DNA from 2 places in the Desulfovibrio sp. 1188_IL3213 genome. Region 2 is predicted to be linked to the other one. Evidence: riboswitches for the same ligand, from Rfam matches in the RefSeq annotation. Region 2 holds a riboswitch; the other holds the start of a gene.
What was found. A riboswitch is a leader RNA that binds a small molecule or an ion and turns the genes downstream of it on or off. The one in region 2 is predicted to bind cobalamin.
Positions count from the first base shown of each region.

Region 1: another riboswitch for cobalamin. It lies ahead of V6C16_RS02530 (anaerobic ribonucleoside triphosphate reductase); the one in region 2 lies ahead of V6C16_RS09405 (sirohydrochlorin cobaltochelatase).

Region 1 is NZ_JBAIYR010000021.1:7,928-11,343, reverse strand. It holds gene V6C16_RS02530 (anaerobic ribonucleoside triphosphate reductase) at 1-1,966, opposite strand, end outside; cobalamin riboswitch at 2,162-2,340, opposite strand; gene V6C16_RS02525 (M16 family metallopeptidase) at 2,985-3,416, opposite strand, start outside.
Region 2 is NZ_JBAIYR010000234.1:1-3,416, forward strand. It holds gene V6C16_RS09405 (sirohydrochlorin cobaltochelatase) at 352-1,266, opposite strand; cobalamin riboswitch at 1,300-1,522, opposite strand; gene V6C16_RS09410 (30S ribosomal protein S1) at 1,686-3,398, shown strand.

The DNA.
Region 1 (3,416 bases), on a different contig from region 2:
CGATCTGAATTTTCTTGAAAGCCTTGATCGGATAATACACCGGCACATGGAAGGAGTTGGTGTAGTAATCTTTGTCCGTAATGCCGGGGATGCTGCCGAACTTGGCCTTATCCAGTCCCACGAAGCGGCCGCTGAGGCTTTCTGCCGGGGTGGCGATAAGAGAAAAATTCAGCTGGGTTTTTTCCGCTTCTTCGTCGCAACGCTTGCGCATGTGCCTGACAATTTCCAGGCCAAGCTTCTGCGCCTCTTCACTTTCGCCGTGGTGTACGCCAAGCAGGGCTTTGAGGGTTTCAGCCAGACCGATAAAGCCCATGGTCAGCGTGCCGTGCTTCAGCACTTCTTCCACGCTGTCATCCCAGTCAAGCCTGTCGGAATCAAGCCAGATGCCTTCGCCCATCAGGAAGGGGTAGTTGCGCACCTTCTTGGAGCACTGGATTTTAAACCTGTGCATGAGCTGGCGGAAGACCAGGTCAATCCTGTCGTCAAGCAAGGCAAAAAACTTCTCCACGTCTCCCTGGGCTTCCAGCCCCAGCCGGGGCAGGTTTACGGAGGTAAAGCTCAGGTTTCCGCGCCCGCAGGTCACCTGCCGGTCCTTGTCGTATACGTTGCCCAGTACGCGCGTGCGGCAGCCCATATAGGCCACTTCGGTATTGTAGTCACCGGGCTTGTAGTACTGGAGGTTGTACGGGGCGTCCAGAAAGCTGAAGTTGGGGAAAAGCCGCATGGCTGAAACGTCTATGGCCTGCTTGAAAAGATCATAGTTGGGATCTTCACTATTATAGTTGACCCCGGACTTTACCTTGAAAATCTGCACAGGGAAAATGGAGGTTTCTCCATTCCCCAAGCCGGCCTTGGTAGCCTTGAGCAGATTTTTGGTGACCATGCGCCCTTCGGCCGAAACGTCCGTTCCATAGTTGATGGAACTGAAAGGCACCTGAGCACCGGCACGGGAATTCATGGTGTTCAGGTTATGGATAAGAGCTTCCATGGCCTGATAGGTGCGGCGTTCGGTATATTTGAGGGCTTCTTCCACGGCGTAGGCGTGAGCCTCGGCCACCATTGCTTCCCGCCCTTCGGGGGCCACTTCGACAAGTCGGCGGCCAAGGGCTTCCACCGAGCCGAGGCGGGGGTACAATGCCGCTTCGGCAAGCAGTTTTTCCGTAAAGGCCGCCGCTTCCGCAGCGTCCACATGCATGGCAATGCGCACAAATGAAGAAAAAGCGCGCTCGTATTCCTTGCGGTAGGTCTTCACAACCCCTTCGGCCATGGCAAAGTCGAAATGGGGTACGCTCTGGCCGCCGTGCATTTCGTTCTGGTTGGCCTGAATGGCTATGCAGGCCAGGGCCGAATAGCTTTCAATGGAGTTGGGCTCACGCAAATAGCCGTGACCTGTGGAAAAACCATTTTTAAACAAGGGGATAAGATCTATTTGGCAGCACGTTTCCGTGAGCATGTAGAAATCTTTGTCGTGAATATGGATATCCCCGTGGATATGGGCTGCCGAAGCGTCTTTGGGCAAGATATAGTTATCAATGAAAAACTTGGACCCTTCGGAACCGTACTTGAGCATGGTGCCCATGGCGGTATCGCCGTCGATATTGGCGTTTTCGCGCTTGATATCCTCATGGATAGCGGCGGAATATGTCAATTTTTTATAAATATCCATGAGATACGATTCCGCGTTGCGGATTTTCGTATGCTCGGCACGGTACAGGATATATGCCTTGGCAGTTTTGGCGTAGTCGTACTGAATCAATGATTCCTCAACCACGTCCTGAATTTCTTCAACGTGCTTCAGGCCACGTTCTTTCAGTTTTTTACAAACTTTTTCGGTGACGAATAAAAGGTCAGTGGGTGACATATCCTCGCCACCCACGGCCTGATTGGCCTTGGTGATGGCGTTGAGGATTTTGACAGAATCAAAGGGCACTGCCGTGCCATCGCGCTTGATGATGCTGGCGGGCATGGAAGAAAGCTCCCGGAACGTAGTGAACAGGGTCGTCCTGAAAAGGGACGCAAAATACCGATACCGAAGGAGGGGCAAAACAAAAAACAGGAACATGCCTGTAGCCGAAGGCAGACTGCCCGCAGCAGGGAACTGACCGACAAAAGCCCCGTGTCGGTTGTCCTCATTGGGTTTGCAGGGGGGGGACCCATCACCCTTTAAGATAAGTTGAAAGCAGGTCTTCCGGCTTGCCGGCCATCTTTCGGCCTTCCCAGGCTCAGCCCAGTGGCGCATGATGAAAGACAGTTTGCCCGGCTTACGGCGGCGGGTCCGCTCCCGCTTTTCACGGGATTCCCGATTAAGCCCGGTAGGGCACTTTCAATGTCTAGAAAATCTCAAAAGAATCGCATCATGTCAATTAGGGTTAGCAAAAGAGGCTTCCTAGGTGCATGGGAATACCTAGTTTATATTGAGAAAAATTTTTAATTACACTCACTTCAGGGCCAAAAAAAGACCGCAAAAGAGCACAGGGCGAGAATGGGACCCTGCCCTGCTTGACACTGCCGGAACCGCTATTGAAAGTTCCGCAGCCTGTTTATGGTGGCTGGTGGCTTCCCTCAGTGCGGAACTGCAATCTAGCGCACTGCGAAGATGATTTCAAGGCTGCTCAAGTCCTTGATACAAGCGGCTTTTTGAAAAGAGCCTCTAAAAAACCGCGCCATAGGCCGTTTTTTAAAGGCCACTTTTTTTCAAGAAACATTCCTGACAAGTTCACAGACTTATTTTTCCTCCCTTCAAGGTTGGTAAAAAACCGCAAAAATCGGCGCAAGCGCAGGCTTTGAGGCATGTTTCCTTTTTTGAGGCGCTACCCCCTTCCACCTCACCCGCTGCACCATGCAGAACCCCCATCAGGCATCCAGATCTGCGCCGAAAGGCTTAACCTGAAGGCATGATGGGGGCCAATGGCTGCCGCACAACGCTGGCAATGTTACTGCAAACTGCTCCCCAGCCTCGCGCATTGGCGAGGGCGGAGGCATTGTCAGGGCAACAGCACCAGTTCGTATGCGTTGTCCTGTCCCAGATATTTCACGGCCACCGCCTGCACCTGGGCGGGCGTCAGGGCCGCGGCCTTTTCAATAAGCCGGCGGTCAAAGTCATAAGGACGGCGCAACAGGGCGTCACCGGCGGCATCCGCAGCCCGTGCGCCCAGGCTTTGCCGCTCGCGGAAGTATGCGCCGAGCAGACGATTTGCCCCGGCCTCCAGTTGCGCGGCCGACAGGGGCTTTGCCTTGATGTCGGCAATGATCTTGCCAAAGCCTTTTTGGGCCTGCTCTACCTTGTCCGGAGTCGTGCCGATGTAGAAGGCCATCATGCCCGCTTCGGGCATACTGCGATAAAAGGCCGTTACCGTGTACCCCAGACCTTCCACATCTCTCAACTGACTGAACAGAAGGCCACTCTGGCCGGAAAG
Region 2 (3,416 bases):
TGGGCTATCTTGCGACTTTGCTTGGGCATGGGGCCTCCCCCGGCGGGCTGGAAGCCGGACTGCGGGCGTAAAGGGCCGTCCGGCACGTTAAGAATGAAATTTTTAAGGTATGCTACACAAAAAAACAGGTATTGTGTACCCCAAGATCTCACAATCGGGCAGTAAGGATTACCGGCGCGCTTGCCCCATGTGCCGGTTTTGCGGTCCTGGCCGCCATTACGGCCGCCCTGTCCGGTCTGTTGCGGAAAACGTAAAAAGCGTGCGGGCCGGGAGCACTGCCCGGTCCGCACGCCTGATCTTGCCGCCGATCGCCCGCGCGGGCGTGTGCAGCTCATCTCGTGTGCCGCGCTTTTACGGCTTTCTGGGTTCCTTGGTCAGGTCGTCGGTGCTTTCCTTGGCATGGCGCACAAAAATGGCGGACGTGCCGGGCATTTCACCCAGACCCTTGAGGTGGGCCTCAACCTTTATGCCCGCTTTTTTAAGCTGCGCGGCCCACGAGTCGTCCTCGTCACCTGCAAGGTCGTTGCGGGCGTGGTCCCCGGCAACCAGCATCAGCGGAGCCAGCACCACCTGTTTGACCTTGGCGGCCTTGAGTTCCTTGAGCAGGTCTTCAAACGTGCGCGCGCCTTCCACTGTAGCCATGTGAACGTTTTTGTCCGTGTCCTTGAACACGGCCCGCACGCCTTCAAAGGCAAGGTCGGCGCGCCCGTGGCTTTGGCCGTGACCCATAAGCACAAGGGCCGCGCTTTTGCCGCGCGCCTTCCTGGTGTCGGCCAGCAGAATGGCAGCCAGTTCCTGCGCGTCGCCCTTGGACTCCAGCAGGGGGCGGCCCAGGAAAACCGCGTCGAAGCGGCCGGGATGCTTGCTTACGTCAAGCAGCACCGCACGCTCAAGAGCAGAAAATTCTTCGCCGCCCAGCACATGCAGCGACTGCACGCGCACGACCTTTACGCCGTCCTTGGCAAGCTGGGCCATGCCGTCGCTGATGCCCCCCACGGGCTGACCCTGTTCGGCCAGTTTTTTACGAATGATCTGCGAGGTGTAGGCCCACACCACAGGAGAATCGGGAAAGGCTTTTTTAAATTCCGCATCCACGGCCTTGAAGGCGGGCATGCCTTCGGGAACGCTGGTCCCAAAGGCTACCAGCAGTATGCCTTCTTTGGGGGCCTCGGCGGCATGGCTTGTGCCTTGCAGGCAAAGGCCCGCGAGAAGCAGCAGAACGAAAAGCAGTGGGCGAAGCCCGTGGTGTGACAGAATACGCGGCATGGCAACCTCCTCAATTTCGCGTTGAAAGGTTCGCAAAGGGCATCGGCCCCGGCGGATATTCGGACTTGAGGGTTGTGGGGCCGCATGGCCCGCGCCTTGGCTTCGCCTTCACCGCATGTGCGACTGGCTGTCGCATGCCGCTCTTCGGAGCAGCATGAAGAAGCGTTGTCCCCTCTTACCGCAGCGCGACTGTTTTCGATTTGCACGAAATTCCCCGCCAAAACGACAGAGGACAACAGGGCGCGGTAAATGTCAAGGCAGGCGATGGCTTGCGCCAACCGGGGAAATACAGGGAGTTCGGAACCGGTTTTCGGCTCCGGAGGCCATTTTTGGCGGATTTTTCCTTGTTCTTTCGGCAAAATTCTGGTACTTATGCGGCCTCCCTTGTATTGGGGAAATCATGTTTGGAGGCTGGACATATGGCAGGTTTGGAAACCGGGCACGAAACCGAAATGAATTTCGAGAGTGCCCTCGAAAACTACCTCACTTCCGATTTTGGCGACCTTGAAGAAGGCTCTATCACCAAGGGCGAAATCGTCCGTGTGGATGACGACAATGTGCTGGTGGACGTGAACTTCAAGTCCGAGGGGCAGATTCCCACGGCCGAATTTCGCGATGCTGCCGGCAACATCGGCGTTGCCGTGGGCGACAAGGTGGACGTGTACGTTGTTCGCAAGAACGAAAACGACGGAACCATCACCCTTTCTTTTGAAAAGGCCAAACGCATGCAGGTTTTCGACCAGCTCGAAGACGTGCAGGAAAACAACAGGGTCATCACGGGCCACATTGTGCGTCGCATCAAGGGCGGCTACACTGTGGACATCGGCGGAGTAGAGGCCTTTTTGCCCGGTTCCCATGTGGACCTGCGCCCTGTGCCGGACATGGACGCCCTGGTCAACCAGGAGTTCGAGTTCCGCGTGCTCAAGATCAACCGCCGCCGCAGCAACGTTATCGTTTCTCGCCGCGTGCTGCTTGAAGAAGAGCGCGATTCCAAACGTCAGGATCTGCTGCGCACCCTTGAAGAGGGTCAGACCGTGGAAGGCAAGGCCAAAAACATCACCGAATACGGTGTGTTTGTTGACCTGGGCGGCCTTGACGGGCTTCTGCACATCACCGACATGAGCTGGAAGCGCATCCGCCATCCCAAGGAAATGATCACCATCGGTCAGGAACTGACCCTCAAGGTTCTTTCCTTTGACCGCGACAACAACAAGGTTTCCCTGGGTCTCAAGCAGCTCGTGCCCGATCCGTGGCAGGACATTTCCGCCCGCTTCCCCGAAGGGGCCAAGTGCTCCGGCAAGGTCACCAACCTGGTGGACTACGGCGCTTTTGTGGAACTGGAACCCGGCGTGGAAGGGCTTGTGCACATCTCTGAAATGTCGTGGACGCGCAAGCTGCGTCATCCTTCCCAGATGGTTCACACCGGCGACGAAGTCGAAGTGGTCATTCTGGGCGTGGACGGCGAAAAGAAGCGCATCAGCCTCGGCATGAAGCAGGTTCGTCCCAACCCCTGGGAACTGGTTGCTGAAAAGTATCCTGAAGGAACCATCCTTGAAGGCGTCATCAAGAACATCACCGAATTCGGCATGTTCATCGGCATTGAAGACGGCATTGACGGCCTCATTCACGTGTCTGACATCTCCTGGACCAAGAAGGTGCGCCACCCCAACGAAATGTACAAGGTGGGCGATACCGTGCAGGCCAAGGTGCTGACCGTTGATCAGGAGAACGAAAAGTTCACCCTGGGCGTCAAGCAGCTGGTGGACGATCCGTGGGGCCATGTGCCCACCACCTACCCCGTGGGCTGCACCGTCAAGGGCATCGTGACCAACATCACCGACTTCGGCCTCTTCGTTGAAGTGGAAGAAGGCATTGAAGGGCTGGTGCACGTTTCCGAACTGTCCAGCAAGAAGGTCAAGACCCCGGCTGAAATCTACAAGGAAGGCCAGGAAATTCAGGCCAAGGTCATCCATGTCAGCGCTGAAGAGCGCCGCCTGGGCCTGTCCATCAAGCAGATTCAGGAAGTGGAAGACCGCCGCAAGCCCAAGGAATTCCATTCCGGGCCGCAGGAATCCGGCCAGAGCCTGGGCGATCTGCTCAAGCAGAAGTTTGAAGAAAGCGAAAACAGCTAGCCGCTGTTTCCAGATAGT